Regions from separate parts of the Bacillus sp. PK3-037 genome, predicted to be linked through region 2. Evidence: riboswitches for the same ligand, from Rfam matches in the RefSeq annotation. Region 2 holds a riboswitch; the other holds the start of a gene.

Region 1 (7,980 bases), 1.6 Mb from region 2:
GCAAAAATTTCTGTGTGGGCGCCAATCTCGCCATGATCTTAATGGAAGTACAGGATGACAACTTTATGGAAGTTGATTTGGTGATACGGCGTTTTCAAGAGACAATGATGAACATCAAATACAGCGCGAAACCTGTTGTTGCAGCTCCATTTGGCATGACGCTCGGCGGAGGGACGGAAGTATGTCTTCCTGCTGCACGGATTCAAGCGGCAAGCGAAGCCTATATGGGACTTGTAGAATCAGGAGTCGGCCTTATCCCTGGCGGAGGGGGCAATAAAGAGCTGTACATCAATCATCTTCGCCGCGGTCTTGATCCGATGAATGCGGCCATGAAAACATTTGAAACGATTGCAATGGCTAAGGTGTCAACTTCCGCCCAAGAGGCTCGGGAACTGAACATTTTAAAAGTGGCTGACCGTATCAGCACTAACCAGGATCACCTTCTGTACGATGCAAAGCAGTCAGCCGCCTCTTTATACGATACCGGCTGGCGGCCGCCTATAAAACAAAAGGTCAAGGTGGCGGGGGAAACAGGTTATGCCGCGCTTCTGCTCGGTGCAGAGCAAATGAAGCTGTCCGGCTACCTATCTGAGCATGATATGAAAATCGCTAAAAAGCTCGCTTTTGTGATTGCCGGCGGAAAAGTGCCGTTCGGAACAGAGGTGGATGAAGAGTATTTATTGGAAATTGAGAGAGAAGCGTTTTTAAGTCTGGCAGGCGAGGCGAAATCTCAAGCGAGAATGCAGCATATGCTGGTGAAAGGCAAACCTTTACGGAACTAGGAGGGAGTTTATGAAAGAGGCAGTTATTGTGGCAGGAGCAAGAACACCGGTAGGGAAAGCGAAAAAAGGTTCATTGGCCACCGTTCGCCCGGATGATTTGGGAGCCATTTGCGTGAAAGAAACGCTGAAACGAGCAGGCGGCTATGAGGGCAATATTGACGATTTAATTATTGGCTGTGCGACACCTGAAGCAGAACAGGGGCTCAATATGGCGAGAAATATCGGCGCGCTTGCGGGTCTGCCATATACGGTGCCGGCGATTACGGTCAACCGATACTGTTCCTCAGGTCTTCAGTCCATCGCATATGCGGCAGAAAAAATTATGCTTGGCGCCTACGATACAGCCATTGCAGGCGGAGCGGAATCTATGTCACAGGTTCCGATGATGGGGCATGTGACCCGTCCGAACCTTGCATTAGCCGAGAAAGCGCCGGAGTATTACATGAGCATGGGACACACGGCAGAACAGGTTGCGAAAAAATACGGCGTTTCCCGTGAAGATCAGGATGCTTTTGCCGTGCGCAGCCACCAGAAAGCTGCCAAAGCCCTTGCAGAGGGGAAATTTAAAGACGAAATTGTCCCTGTCGAAGTCAAGGTGACAGAAATCGGCGAAAACCATAAGCCGCAGGAAAAACATACTGTTTTTTCTCAGGATGAAGGTGTCCGCCCGCAAACGACCGCAGACATTTTAAGCACATTACGCCCGGCCTTTTCCGTTGACGGGACAGTCACTGCCGGAAATTCCTCGCAAACAAGTGACGGGGCGGCGGCTGTCATGCTGATGGATCGCGAAAAAGCGGATGCGCTTGGTTTGGCGCCGCTTGTCAAATTCCGTTCCTTTGCAGTTGGCGGGGTGCCGCCGGAAGTCATGGGCATCGGGCCCGTGGAAGCCATTCCGCGCGCACTGAAGCTAGCCGGGCTTCAACTGCAGGACATCGGGCTGTTCGAACTGAACGAAGCTTTTGCATCACAAGCCATCCAAGTCATCAGGGAGCTGGGGATTGATGAGGAGAAAGTGAATGTCAACGGGGGCGCAATCGCACTCGGACACCCGCTTGGCTGCACGGGCACAAAGCTTACTCTCTCGCTGATTCACGAAATGAAACGAAGAAACGAGCAATTTGGTGTCGTCACAATGTGCATCGGCGGCGGGATGGGAGCAGCCGGTGTATTTGAATTATGCTAAAGGGGGAAAAACAAATGACGAAAAAAACGGCTGAAGTACTAAAAGGCGGCGGTTTCTTAATCGAGGATGTCACATATGATCAGATGTATACACCGGAGGATTTCACCGACGAGCATAAAATGATTGCGAAAACAACGGAGGATTACATTGAGCAGGACGTTCTGCCACATATAGATGAAATTGAGAGCCATCAATTTGAACATTCCGTCCGGCTTTTGAAGAAAGCGGGAGAACTGGGGCTTCTCGGAGCCGATGTTCCCGAGGAATACGGCGGGCTGGGCCTTGATAAAATCAGCTCGGCGCTGATCACTGAAAAATTTTCGCGTGCGGGAAGCTTTTCACTTTCTTACGGTGCACATGTCGGCATCGGTTCCTTGCCGATCGTATTCTTCGGAACGGAAGAGCAAAAGAAAAAATATCTCCCTGATCTGGCTTCAGGGGAAAAGATCGCTGCGTACGCACTGACTGAGCCGGGTTCCGGATCTGATGCGTTAGGCGCAAAAACGACAGCAGTGCTGAATGAAGCTGGAACGCATTACGTATTAACCGGGGAAAAACAGTGGATCACCAACTCAGCTTTTGCCGATGTCTTTGTCGTTTACGCCAAAGTGGACGGCGAAAAGTTTTCCGCTTTTATTGTAGAAAAAGATTTTCCTGGCGTATCAACCGGACCTGAAGAAAAGAAAATGGGAATTAAAGGGTCATCGACGAGAACCCTCATTTTGGATCAGGCTGAGGTGCCGAAGGAAAACCTTCTTGGAGAAATCGGCAAAGGGCATATCATCGCCTTTAATATTTTAAATATCGGCCGCTACAAGCTGGCGGTTGGCACAATCGGCGCGTCTAAGCGGGTAATCGAGCTCTCTGCGGCATACGCAAATCAGCGCCGCCAATTTAAAACGCCGATCGCAGCCTTTTCGCTGACACAGGAAAAAATGGCGACAATGGCATCGAGGCTGTATGCGATGGAAAGCTCTGTGTACAGAACCGTTGGGCTGTTTGAAGACAATATGAGCCAGTTTACAGCTGAAGACCTAAAGGACGGAAGACAAATTGCGAAGTCCATTGCCGAATACGCCATTGAATGCTCTCTCAACAAGGTGTTTGGCTCTGAAACGCTTGATTATATTGTCGATGAAGGCGTGCAAATTCACGGCGGCTACGGATTTATGCAGGAGTATGAGGTGGAAAGAGCCTATCGGGATTCCAGGATCAACCGGATTTTCGAAGGAACAAATGAAATTAACCGGTTAATTGTGCCAAGCACGTTTCTGAAGAAAGCGATGAAAGGCGAGCTGCCTCTTTTTGAAAAGGCACAGGCGCTTCAAGAAGAACTTATGATGCTTATGCCTGAGGAGCCGGGCACGGGCGTATTAGAGCAAGAGAAATATATCGTCAAGCAAGCCAAAAAAATCGCCCTGTTCGCCGCGGGTCTTGCCGCGCAAAAATACGGAAAAGCGATCGACCGTGAACAAGAAATCCTCGTAAACGTTGCTGATATTGTCAGCAATGTATATGCAATGGAATCAGCGGTGCTCAGAACGGAAAAGGCCATTGCCGCGCAAGGAAGCGATAAAGCAGCGCAAAAGCTGCTGTACACAGAAATTTTCGTTCAAGAAGCCTTTAACGAAATTGAAGCCCATGCGAAAGAATCTTTACTTGCAATGGAAGAAGGGGATTCTCTCCGTATGATGCTCTCGGCTCTTCGCAAGCTGACACGCGTGACGCCTAAAAATGTCATTCGGAAAAAACGTGAAGCGGCAGCGGGTGTGTTCGGGGCCGAAAAATATATTGTCTGAGTCCCAAGGAGCTCCGCACATCCGGAGCTCTTTTTTATGAAGCACTGTTTTAGGTTTTTAAAACAAACTGTGTTAAAATAACCTCGATTATTTTATTGAGGGGGAAGAAGATGTCGTTAACTTTTTACTGGTACCCTAAATGCGGAACGTGCCGCAAAGCGAAAAAATGGCTTGAAGAGCATGGAAAAGAAATCAACGAAATACATATTGCAGAACAGCCTCCAAGCAAAGAGGAGCTAAAATCGCTTTACGAAAAAAGCGGGCTGGATTTAAAGAAATTCTTCAACACAAGCGGCATGAAATACCGTGAACTGAATCTCAAGGAAAAACTGTACCACATGTCAGAAGACGAACAGCTTGAACTGCTGGCTTCAGACGGAATGCTGATCAAGCGCCCGCTCACAACAGACGGCGAAAAAGTAACAGTCGGCTTTAAAGAAGACCAATTTGAAGAAAACTGGTCATGATGTAAATTTTTTTCGAAAAGTGTGGTATCTTCTTATTGTAGTGCTGTAAAAAATGGAGGGATTCAATTGAGCATACCTAAAGATTTGCGTTACTCAGAAGAACACGAGTGGGTAAAAGTTGAAGGAGAAAAAGCCAAAATCGGCATTACCCATTTTGCCCAATCCGAGCTCGGAGATATCGTGTTTGTTGAGCTTCCTGAAGTCGGCGCTGAAATTAAAGCGGACGAGCCTTTCGGAAGTGTAGAATCCGTAAAAACGGTATCTGAGCTTTACGCACCGATTAACGGAACTGTAGTGGAAGTAAACGAAGATCTTGATGACAGCCCGGAGTTCGTCAACGAATCTCCGTATGAAAAAGCATGGATGATCGTCGTTGAACCGTCTGACGCGTCTGAAATTGAAAAACTAATGACAGCAGAGCAATACGAAGAGATGACACAGCAAGACTAAAACCGGATAGCTGAGCAGGCAATTGGATACGCTAACGCTATGGGAGGTGTCCAATATGGCTTTCAGCAAACAAAAGCTCGATGTCACCAATGATGTGACAGGCCGCTTTCAAAATGGCCGGCTCTCGTTATATCATGAAGATGAGATGATCGGCCAAATGACAGGCATGAATGAATATGAGCTTAAGTCCGGTTTTACCTATGAAAATGAAAAGTTTTATAAGACAGCCGACGTGGTTTCAGGAGACGATCAGAAATATGTGGATTGTGACTACGAAAGCGGCTGGTGTTAATGTTGGCGGTGAATTTCACTGCCTTCTTTTACAATCTGAACGTTTCAAATTTGACGCGGCAGGTGAAGCAGATGAACATGGACGAGCTGGAAAAAGTCTTGATTGTTGAAGGGAAATCAGATAAAGAAAAGATTGAAAGCGTCCTGAATGAGCCAGTGCGCATTATCTGCACAAACGGAACAATCAGCCAGCTGAGGCTGGAGGAATTGGCTGACGAGCTTTACGAGAAGGACATCTATATTTTGGTTGATGCCGATGAATCGGGCGAGAAATTGAGAAAACAGCTGAAAAGGGAATTTAATGAAGCCTTCCATTTACATATCGACAGAGCCTATAAGGAAGTGGCGGCGGCGCCCAGACACCATATAGCATCTGTATTGCTGAGCGCAAATCTGAATGTCCATACGATTTTTCTTGAAAGAAAGACCTGAGGTGTTATAGCATGAAAGAACTCCAAGAACAAGAACTTGATCACATTACTGATGATGTGTATCTCCTATATTTATATACTCCGTTTTGCGGGACCTGCCAGCTGGCAAGCAAAATGCTGACAGTCGTCGGAGAAATGCTTCCGTCTGTCGCCTTCTATAAAAATAATCTCAACTATTCACCGGCGTTTGCTAAAGCATATCAAATTGAAAGCGTCCCTTGTTTTCTGCTGTTTAAGGGCGGGAAAGTAATTGAAAGAGGGTATGCGTTTCATTCCGTTTCTTACTTATATGAGCTGATCAAACAAAAATCATCTTCTGCATCTCATTTATGACATTTTTCTCGGCGCATTCCAATGAAATTGTCGTTCGTTTTATAAAGGGGTTCTTGCGCTGAAGAGAGAAATGTGTATGTATGACCAACAAATAGGAGGTTGTACAAATGGAGAAAGCGGAAGTTTTAGAAGATGATTACCAGCATCTGTTTTTAAAACCCCTTTTGAACACTTCAACATTGCTCATTACCTTCCAAGGAGAAACAGAAGCCTTAACCGTCTCAATAAACGAACAAGGGGAAATGAAAAAGATTTCTCCGCCCCACACGTCCAACCTGACCTTTTATGGAAACCAAACAGAAATCATTGATCTTTTGCATGGAGACATTTCCCTTCAGCACCTGATCCAGAGCGGAAGCCTAAAGGTAAAGGGTTCATTCAGAGCGCTGTTAAAGCTGGAAGCCATTCTGTGGCTGACGAATGGCTTTTTTCAGAGGATTCTAAAGAATTGAAAAATAGTAAATTATTATAATAGTAAAAGTTGACATCATTTATTTTATTGACATTTTATCATTCGCCATGCTATTCTACATGAAGAATTTCCGGACGAAAAAGACTATATATTTCTCTTATCAAGAGAGGTGGAGGGAAGTGCCCTATGAAGCCCGGCAACCATCAACACTGTTGAAATGGTGCCAATTCACACGAAGCGTTCAGCTTTGAAAGATGAGAGAAAGGCGAGTTTAATATAAGCCTTTCTGCTCAAGTGTGCAGAAAGGCTTTTCTTTTGCAGAAAAAACCGGAAGATTTCTTAGAATAGTGTTAAGGCAGGTGATCGCTTTGATCAATCTTCAGGATGTTTCAAAAGTGTATAAGTCGAAACATGGAGATGTCAATGCTGTCCAAAATGTCTCGCTTTCCATTAAAAAAGGTGAGATTTTTGGAATTATAGGATATAGCGGAGCTGGTAAAAGTTCCTTAATCCGTCTGCTGAACGGACTTGAGAAACCAAGCTCAGGAATCGTGGAAGTGGCGGGAACAAAGATTAATGAAGTAAACGGACGAAATTTAAGAAAAGCACGCCATGAAATCAGTATGATTTTCCAGCATTTCAATTTGCTCTGGTCGCGAACTGTCAGAGATAACATCATGTTTCCTTTAGAAATTGCCGGGGTGAAAAAAAGCGAGCGGATCAAGCGTGCCAATGAACTGATTAAACTGGTAGGTTTAGAAGGAAAAGAAAAATCTTACCCGTCCCAGCTGAGCGGCGGACAAAAGCAGCGGGTCGGAATCGCCAGAGCGCTCGCAAACAATCCGAAGGTTCTCCTTTGTGATGAAGCGACATCAGCTTTAGATCCGCAAACAACTGATTCAATCTTGGATCTTTTGTCCGATATTAATGAAAGACTCGGTTTGACGATTGTGCTGATCACACACGAAATGCATGTCATCCGCAAAATCTGTAACAGAGTCGCTGTCATGGAAAACGGAAAGGTTGTGGAAGAAGGAGAAGTTCTCGATGTCTTCAAAAATCCGAAGGAAGACATGACAAAACGATTTGTTCAGCAGGTGACAGAGCCGGAAGAAACGAAAGAAACGCTACAGCACCTTCTTGATGAAACAGCATCAGGAAAAATGGTTCAGCTCACATTTGTCGGTGATTCTGCTGAACAGCCTCTGATTACAGAGATGATCAGAAACTTCAATGTCAGCGTCAATATTCTGCAAGGGAAAATCTCTCAGACGAAGGATGGAGCTTACGGTTCACTGTTCATCCATATTGACGGTGACGAGGAAGAAGTGCAAAACGTGATCCGGTTTATTAATGACAAACAGGTGAAAGCAGAGGTGATCACGAATGTTTGAAAAATACTTCCCGAACGTTGATGTAACTGAATTATGGAATGCGACATACGAAACGCTTTATATGACGCTGATCTCTTTGGTTTTTGCCTTTGTCATCGGGGTGATCCTCGGTCTGCTGCTCTTTCTCACGAGCAAAGGGAGCCTCTGGCAGAACAAAGCGGTCAACACTGTGATTGCGGCCATTGTCAATGTATTCAGGTCTATTCCGTTCCTCATTTTAATTATTTTATTACTAGGTTTTACGAAGTTTTTAGTCGGCACCATCTTAGGGCCGAACGCGGCACTGCCGGCGTTAGTCATCGGCTCAGCCCCGTTTTACGCGCGGCTTGCTGAAATTGCGCTTCGCGAGGTGGATAAAGGCGTCATCGAAGCTGCGAAATCAATGGGAGCCAAAACATCAACGATTATTTTCAAAGTGCTGCTTCCGGAATCCAT
Region 2 (7,980 bases):
AGGGTTTACTGTCCCGGGACAGTTCCTTCACCTGAAAGTGAGCGAAGCGGTTACGCCTCTTTTGCGAAGGCCAATCAGCATTGCTGATGTTAACTTTGAAAAAAATGAAGTCACCATGATTTATCGAGTAGATGGGGAAGGAACAAGACTCTTGTCGCTGAAGCAGAAGGGAGATCTTGTGGATGTCCTCGGGCCTTTGGGCAATGGCTTTCCAGTAGATGAAGTCCAACCCGGAAAGACGGCTTTGCTGGTAGGAGGCGGTGTAGGAGTGCCGCCTCTCCAAGAACTGTCGAAACGTTTAAAGGAAAAAGACGTAAAGGTCATACACGTTTTAGGATTCCAATCGGCAAAGGATGTTTTCTACGAAAAAGAATGCCGACAGTACGGCGACACGTATGTGGCAACAGCTGACGGAAGCTACGGGGAAACCGGGTTTGTCACAGATGTCATCAAACAAAAAAATCTTGAATTTGACATTCTCCTCAGCTGCGGGCCGACACCGATGCTAAAGGCGCTCAAACAAGAATACGCCCACAAAGAGGTTTACATTTCCATGGAAGAACGAATGGGCTGCGGTATTGGTGCATGCTTCGCCTGTGTGTGCCATACAAACGAAAGTGAGACATCCTATGTAAAGGTATGTCTTGACGGACCTGTATTTAAAGCTCAGGAGGTGGCGCTGTAATGCTAGAGGTGAAATTGCCGGGCCTGGATTTGAAAAATCCGATCATCCCCGCATCAGGCTGCTTCGGTTTTGGAAAAGAGTTTGCGCGTTTTTATGATTTGTCTTGTCTCGGAGCAATCATGATCAAAGCTACGACAAAGGAGCCCCGCTTCGGGAATCCGACGCCTAGGGTAGCTGAGACTGGCGCCGGAATGCTCAATGCGATCGGTCTGCAAAATCCAGGGCTGGAAAGCGTCTTAGAAAATGAGCTGCCATGGCTTGAGCAATTTGATACGCCTATTATTGCCAATGTCGCCGGCTCACAAGTCGAGGACTATGTTGAAGTCGCAGAGCATATCAGCAAAGCGCCTAATGTACACGCGCTTGAGCTGAATATTTCCTGTCCGAATGTGAAAACAGGCGGAATCGCTTTCGGCACAAAACCTGAAATGGCTGCTGATTTGACGAAGGCTGTTAAAAAAGTGTCAGATGTGCCTGTATATGTGAAGCTGTCTCCGAATGTGGCAAACATCACAGAAATTGCGCTAGCGATCGAAGAAGCGGGAGCGGATGGTCTAACGATGATCAACACATTAATCGGCATGAGGCTCGATTTAAAATCAGGCAAGCCAATATTAGCCAATAAAACTGGAGGGCTTTCAGGTCCTGCTGTAAAGCCTGTTGCCATCCGCATGGTGCATGAGGTCAGCCAGGCTGTCAGCATTCCGATTATCGGGATGGGAGGCGTTCAGACGGCCGAAGACGCATTAGAATTTCTTCTGGCCGGAGCAAGTGCGGTCGCTGTCGGAACAGCAAATTTCGTGAATCCTTTCGCATGCCCTGACATCATTGAGCAGCTCCCAGCTGTCTTACGCCAATACGGCTATGAATCTGTTGAAGAATGCATCGGAAGGAGCTGGAATCATGAAAAACAACCTGCCCATCATCGCGCTTGATTTTGCATCAGCTGAAGAAACACTGTCATTTTTAGCGCCTTTTCACAAGGAGCCGTTATTTGTGAAGGTTGGAATGGAGCTTTTTTATCAAGAAGGCCCGGCTATCATTGCACAATTAAAAGAAAGAAACTGTGAGATCTTTTTAGATTTAAAGCTCCATGACATTCCGACCACGGTGAATAAAGCAATGAAGCGTCTTGCCTGTCTTGGAGTCGATCTCGTCAATGTTCACGCAGCCGGAGGCAAAAAAATGATGGAAGCAGCTCTGGAAGGCTTAGAGGAAGGCACGCCGGCAGGAAAACAACGTCCGTCACTTATTGCGGTAACCCAGCTGACAAGCACATCTGAACAAATGGTGAAGGATGAGCTGCTCATCAGAAAGCCTCTCATCGACACGGTTGTGCACTACAGCAAACTGGCGGAGAATAGCGGACTTGATGGAGTGGTGTGCTCTGTTCATGAAGCAAAAGCCATTTACGAAGCAGTGTCGCCGTCGTTTTTGACGGTGACCCCGGGTATCCGTATGTCAGCAGACACTGCGAATGATCAAGTCCGCGTTGCAACGCCTTCTATAGCAAGAGAAAAAGGGTCATCAGCAATTGTTGTGGGACGCTCTATTACAAAAGCTCTAAATCCGCTAAAAGCCTATGAAGCTGTCAAACTCGAATGGGAGGGAATCAAACAATGAAACAAATCATCGCAAAACATCTATTAGACATTCAAGCTGTATTTTTACGCCCGAATGAGCCGTTTACATGGGCGAGCGGCATTTTATCGCCAATTTACTGTGACAATCGCCTTACCCTTTCTTTCCCAGAGGTAAGAAATGATGTTGCTGCAGGCATCAGCAAGCTTATCCAAGAGCGTTTCCCAGAAGCTGAAATGATCGCAGGAACAGCGACAGCAGGTATCCCTCATGCGGCATTGGCGGCTGACCGTTTGAACCTGCCGATGTGTTATGTGAGAAGCAAACCGAAAGCACATGGAAAAGGCAATCAAATTGAGGGTGCAGTTCAAAAAGGCCAGAAAACAGTTGTCATAGAAGATTTAATTTCCACAGGGGGCAGCGTACTCGAAGCTGCAGCAGCTCTGAAAGCTGCTGGCTGTGAAGTGCTTGGTGTGGTATCAATCTTTACGTATGGACTCCCTAAAGCGAAGGAAGCGTTTGCTGAGGCTGATCTTCCATACTACTCGTTAACTGATTATGACACACTGACAGAGGTTGCACTTGAGAATGGAAATATTCATTCAGATGACCTGAAAAAGCTGCAAACATGGAAAATGAATCCCGAGTCAAAAGATTGGTTTAAAAATTAAAAAATAAATTTTATTATTGTGAAGGGCTTTAATGCCTTGCCACGATTGAAAACAGGCCCTTGTGTCTGTTTTTTTATTAATCCTATAAAAAAACTCGGGTTGACTTATGTTAGAATTGTGCTAAAATTTACTACAAATCTGAAAAACTTATCAAGAGCGGCTGAGGGACTGGTCCTATGAAGCCCGGCAACCTGCACAATGTGTAAGGTGCTACTTCCAGCAAAATGTATTCCATTTTGAAAGATAAGGGCTACATGCAGTTCCTGTCTTTCTTTCCGCCGGATTGAAAGTTTTTTATTTTAAGAGGGGCTGTTTACGGAGATAACAGCAGCCACATCACATTACAATTGGAAAAGACAACCAGCAGAAAGCTACTGTTTGTTTGTCTCCGAAAGGAGGAAAGAAGAAATGTTAACGTACGATAATTGGGAAGAACCAACGATTACATTTCCGGAGGACGATCCTTATAAAGGGGCGCTGTCAGTTTTAAAATGGGCTTACGGCCATTACGGCAATCAGCTTGTTTATGCCTGCAGTTTCGGAATTGAAGGAATCGTTCTGATTGACTTAATCTATAAAGTGAAAAAAGACGCAGAGATTGTATTTCTCGATACAGGGCTTCATTTTAAAGAGACCTATGAAACGATAGAACGCGTGAAAGAGCGCTATCCCGGCCTCAATATCATCCTGAAGAAACCGAACCTTACTCTTGAGGAACAGGCGGAAGAACATGGTGATAAACTGTGGGAAAGAGAGCCGAATCAATGCTGCTATCTCAGAAAGATCGTTCCTTTAAGAGAGGCGCTTTCCGGCCACCCGGCATGGCTTTCCGGCCTGCGCCGCGATCAAGGGCCAAGCCGTGCCAATACGAATTTCTTAAACAAAGATGAGAAATTCAAATCAGTAAAAGTTTGCCCGCTTATCCATTGGACTTGGAAAGACATCTGGAGATACACCTCTCGGAATGAGCTGGACTACAACCCGCTCCACGATCAAGGATATCCAAGTATCGGCTGCGCGCCTTGTACGTCACCTGCATTTACCGCAGAGGACCTGCGCTCAGGCAGATGGAACGGTATGGCGAAAACAGAATGCGGACTGCATGAATAAGGAGCTGCAAAATGGAATTAGCCGCTATTTTATTTAGCTTGTTTTTCGCAGTGAATATTGGTGCAAGCGGCGCTGCAGCTTCAATGGGAGTTGCTTACGGCTCTGGGGCCATCAAAAAGAAAACCTACGCTTTGATCATATGTGCTGTTGGTGTTCTGGCCGGGGCTGTCATTGGCGGGGGCGAAGTTGTGAAAACCATCAGCTCTGGGATTATCCCGGAACAGACGATCACGCTGACGATTGTTTGCATCATTATCGGGTCTGCTGCACTGTCGCTTTTTACAGCTAATCTGCTCGGCATTCCTTTATCGACAAGTGAAGTCACGGTCGGGGCGGTTGTCGGTGTGGGAGTTGCGTATAAAGTATTGTTTGTAAACAATCTTCTGATTATTGTTTCATTTTGGATTTTCGTTCCGCTGTTCGCTTTTGGTTTTACATTTTTTGTAGCAAAGCTGTTTCGTTATTTTAAGATCGAAATTACGTCTTCCCGTAAACAAAACATCCTTGGCATCCTTTTGCTATGCGCTGGTTTTTTTGAAGCATTCTCTGCTGGCATGAACAATGTGGCGAATGCTGTTGGCCCGTTAGTAGCTGCCGGCGTACTGGATGTAGCGAAAGGAACCCTGTATGGGGGAGTTTTTGTAGCCCTGGGCGCACTGATCTTAGGCCGCAGGGTGTTAGAAACAAACGGGAAGAAAATCACGCGGTTTTCAAAAGGGGAAGGCATTCTCCTATCCGGAACAGGAGCAGGGCTGGTGATCATCAGTTCTATATTTGGAATGCCGGTGCCCTTGGCGCAAGTAACGTCATCGTCTATTATCGGAATAGGCATGGCGAAAAACGGCCCAAACGTATTTCATAAACAAGTCGTTCAAACGATGCTGAAAGTATGGATCGTGTCGCCGTTTTTATCTTTATCCATCTCCTATCTGCTTGTATCTATGTTTTTAAAGGCGGATTATTATTCAATCTTTATCATGGTAAGTGTGCTTTTAGCGGCAGGCGGTGCCGTCAGCCTGACAAAAGCCATTCGTAAAGAGAGACGCTCTGTCCATGATCAAGGCGGGGGAATCTAACTATTAATCTGAGTTGTTTTATCTGTTAACTAGGAGGAAATGAATATTATGAGCTTAGCACCACATGGAGGAAAACTGGTGAATCGAGTAAATGAGTCATATGACTTAAGCGGCATTCAGAAAGAAATTGAACTTGATTTGATTTCTTTTGCCGACCTGGAATTGATCGGAATCGGCGGATACAGCCCGATCGAAGGCTTCTTTAATGAGAAAGATTACGTATCTGTTGTTGAAAACATGCGTCTTGCTTCCGGTGTTGTATGGTCTATTCCGATCACGCTGCCGGTAGATGCACAAAAAGCAGCCGAACTGTCAGTCGGCGAAACAGTAAAATTAACGTATGACGGAGAAACATACGGCGTTATCCAAATCGAAGACTTATACGTGCCTGACAAACAAAAAGAAGCTGTTAACGTGTATAAAACGGATGATCAGGCTCATCCGGGTGTGAAAAAGCTGTTCAGCCGCGGTGATACATATGTCGGCGGTCCGATCACACTGATTAAAAAAGCTTCCAAACAATTCCCTGAGTTTACATTTGAACCGACGGAAACAAGACGCCAGTTTGCAGAAAAAGGCTGGGAAACAATTGTCGGTTTCCAAACGAGAAATCCTGTTCACAGAGCGCATGAATATATTCAAAAAACGGCTCTTGAGACAGTGGACGGTTTGTTTTTAAACCCGCTTGTCGGCGAAACAAAATCTGATGACATCCCCGCTGATGTCCGGATGGAAAGCTATCAAGTGCTTCTTGACAACTATTACCCGAAAGATCGTGTGTTCCTTGGTGTTTTCTTGGCTGCAATGCGTTATGCCGGTCCGAGAGAAGCGATTTTCCATGCGCTTGTCAGAAAAAACTACGGCTGCACGCATTTCATTGTCGGCCGCGATCACGCCGGTGTTGGTGATTATTACGGCACGTACGAGGCCCAGGAGCTGTTTGACACATTTAAACCTGAAGAACTCGGCATTACACCGCTGAAATTCGAGCACAGCTTCTTCTGCGAAAAATGCGGAAATATGGGTACAGCGAAAACGTGCCCGCACGGCAGAGAGCACCACGTGATTTTATCAGGCACCAAGGTGAGAGGGATGCTGAGAGACGGTGTACTGCCGCCTGCAGAATTCAGCCGCGCAGAAGTTGTAGAGGTGTTAATCAAAGGCATGAAGAAAAAAGAAGAAGCAGGCGTTTCATAAGGGGGACTGGCAGTGACAAATCGCGATATCGTATGGCATGAAGCCTCTATTACAAAAGAAGAGTATCAGCAAAAAAACAAGCATAAAAGCTCTATTCTCTGGCTGACGGGTTTAAGCGGTTCAGGCAAATCAACCATTGCCAATGCTGCTGCGAGAGAACTTTTTGAGCAAGGCTACCAAGTTATTGTGCTGGATGGTGACAACATTCGCCACGGTTTAAATAAAGATCTCGGTTTTTCTGATGAAGACCGAAAAGAAAACATCCGCCGAATCGGAGAGGTAGCGAAACTTTTTGTGCAGCAGGGCACCATTGTCATTACTGCTTTTATCTCTCCTTTCCGTGAGGACAGAGACCAGGTCCGCGAGCTTGTGGAAGCAGGCGAATTTAACGAAGTTTATATTAAATGCGACCTCGATATTTGTGAACAAAGAGATCCAAAAGGGCTCTACAAAAAAGCAAGAAACGGAGAAATTCCGTTCTTCACAGGCATTGATTCTCCTTATGAAGAACCGGAAGCGCCTGAGCTCGTCCTTGACTCAGGACAATATGATCGTGAAGAGTGCAAAAATCAGCTGATCGAGTTTGTAAAGCAGCAACTGAGCTAAACGCCGCTCAGCTGTGTTCTTCTCAGATGCCGAAAATGCAAATAAGAACAACATCACAGCGAACGTTCTGGAAGAACTCGAATAGATCGGGGGAAAGACGATGGGGAAAGTATATATTGTAGGAGCGGGTCCCGGAGATCCTGATCTGCTGACAATTAAAGCGCTGAAAGCCATTGAAAAAGCTGATGTAATCCTATATGACAGATTAGTAAATAAAGAGATTTTGCAATATGCCAAGGAGCAGGCGGACCTGATCTACTGCGGGAAGCTTCCAGATTTTCATACAATGAAGCAGGAAACCATCAATCGGTTTCTTGTGAAGTATGCGCAAAAAGGGAAAATCGTTGTCAGATTGAAAGGCGGAGATCCATTTGTGTTCGGCAGAGGAGGGGAAGAAGCGGAATGCCTTTCTGAAAATGGCATTCCGTTTGAAATTGTCCCCGGTATTACATCGGGAATCGCGGCGGCTGCTTATGCCGGGATTCCTGTCACTCATCGGGACGCGGGCTCTAACGTGGCTTTTGTAACGGGGCATTATAAAAAAGAAGAGGATTTTGAGGAAAAGTGGAAAGCGCTGGCCACAGGGATTGATACACTTGTCATCTATATGGGCATTAAAAATGTGCAGCAGATCGAAAAAAAACTCCTGGAAAACGGCCGGGACGGTTCTACTCCGGCAGCGTTTATTCATTGGGGAACAACGGAGAAGCAAAAATCTGTTTTTTGTACAGTTGACACCCTTTCAGAAACGGTGAAAAAAGAAGACATTAAAAATCCGAGTTTAATTGTTGTTGGAAATGTTGTAAATTATCACTATAAGCTGGAATGGTTTGAATCTGAGCTGAAAAAACAAGATTTAAGCGAGGCGTTGTAAATGAAACAAGCGATTTTATATGTCGGCCACGGCAGCCGGGTAAAAAAGGCTCAGCAAGAGGCCGCTGCATTTTTGGAAGGATGCAAAGCGCACATCTCTGCGCCTGTTCAGGAAATCAGTTTTTTAGAGTTGCAGGAGCCGGCAATTGAGACAGGGTTTGAAGCATGTGTGAAGCAAGGC

What was found. A riboswitch is a leader RNA that binds a small molecule or an ion and turns the genes downstream of it on or off. The one in region 2 is predicted to bind S-adenosylmethionine.
Region 1: linked by a shared signal. The riboswitch ahead of metN (methionine ABC transporter ATP-binding protein MetN) and the one ahead of M1D69_RS12615 (phosphoadenylyl-sulfate reductase) in region 2 are both predicted to bind S-adenosylmethionine.

Annotation. Positions count from the first base shown of each region.
Region 1 is NZ_CP096408.1:918,603-926,582, forward strand. It holds gene M1D69_RS04715 (3-hydroxyacyl-CoA dehydrogenase NAD-binding domain-containing protein) at 1-782, shown strand, start outside; gene M1D69_RS04720 (acetyl-CoA C-acetyltransferase) at 793-1,968, shown strand; gene fadE (acyl-CoA dehydrogenase FadE) at 1,983-3,767, shown strand; gene M1D69_RS04730 (arsenate reductase family protein) at 3,878-4,234, shown strand; gene gcvH (glycine cleavage system protein GcvH) at 4,301-4,684, shown strand; gene M1D69_RS04740 (YusG family protein) at 4,740-4,976, shown strand; gene M1D69_RS04745 (toprim domain-containing protein) at 5,054-5,407, shown strand; gene M1D69_RS04750 (thioredoxin family protein) at 5,419-5,739, shown strand; gene M1D69_RS04755 (SCP2 sterol-binding domain-containing protein) at 5,847-6,191, shown strand; SAM riboswitch class I at 6,306-6,412, shown strand; gene metN (methionine ABC transporter ATP-binding protein MetN) at 6,520-7,545, shown strand; gene metP (methionine ABC transporter permease MetP) at 7,538-7,980, shown strand, end outside.
Region 2 is NZ_CP096408.1:2,470,653-2,478,632, reverse strand. It holds gene pyrK (dihydroorotate oxidase B electron transfer subunit) at 1-685, shown strand, start outside; gene M1D69_RS12630 (dihydroorotate dehydrogenase) at 685-1,620, shown strand; gene pyrF (orotidine-5'-phosphate decarboxylase) at 1,589-2,308, shown strand; gene pyrE (orotate phosphoribosyltransferase) at 2,305-2,937, shown strand; SAM riboswitch class I at 3,082-3,187, shown strand; gene M1D69_RS12615 (phosphoadenylyl-sulfate reductase) at 3,346-4,047, shown strand; gene cysP (sulfate permease) at 4,059-5,123, shown strand; gene sat (sulfate adenylyltransferase) at 5,172-6,320, shown strand; gene cysC (adenylyl-sulfate kinase) at 6,333-6,926, shown strand; gene cobA (uroporphyrinogen-III C-methyltransferase) at 7,027-7,800, shown strand; gene sirB (sirohydrochlorin chelatase) at 7,801-7,980, shown strand, end outside.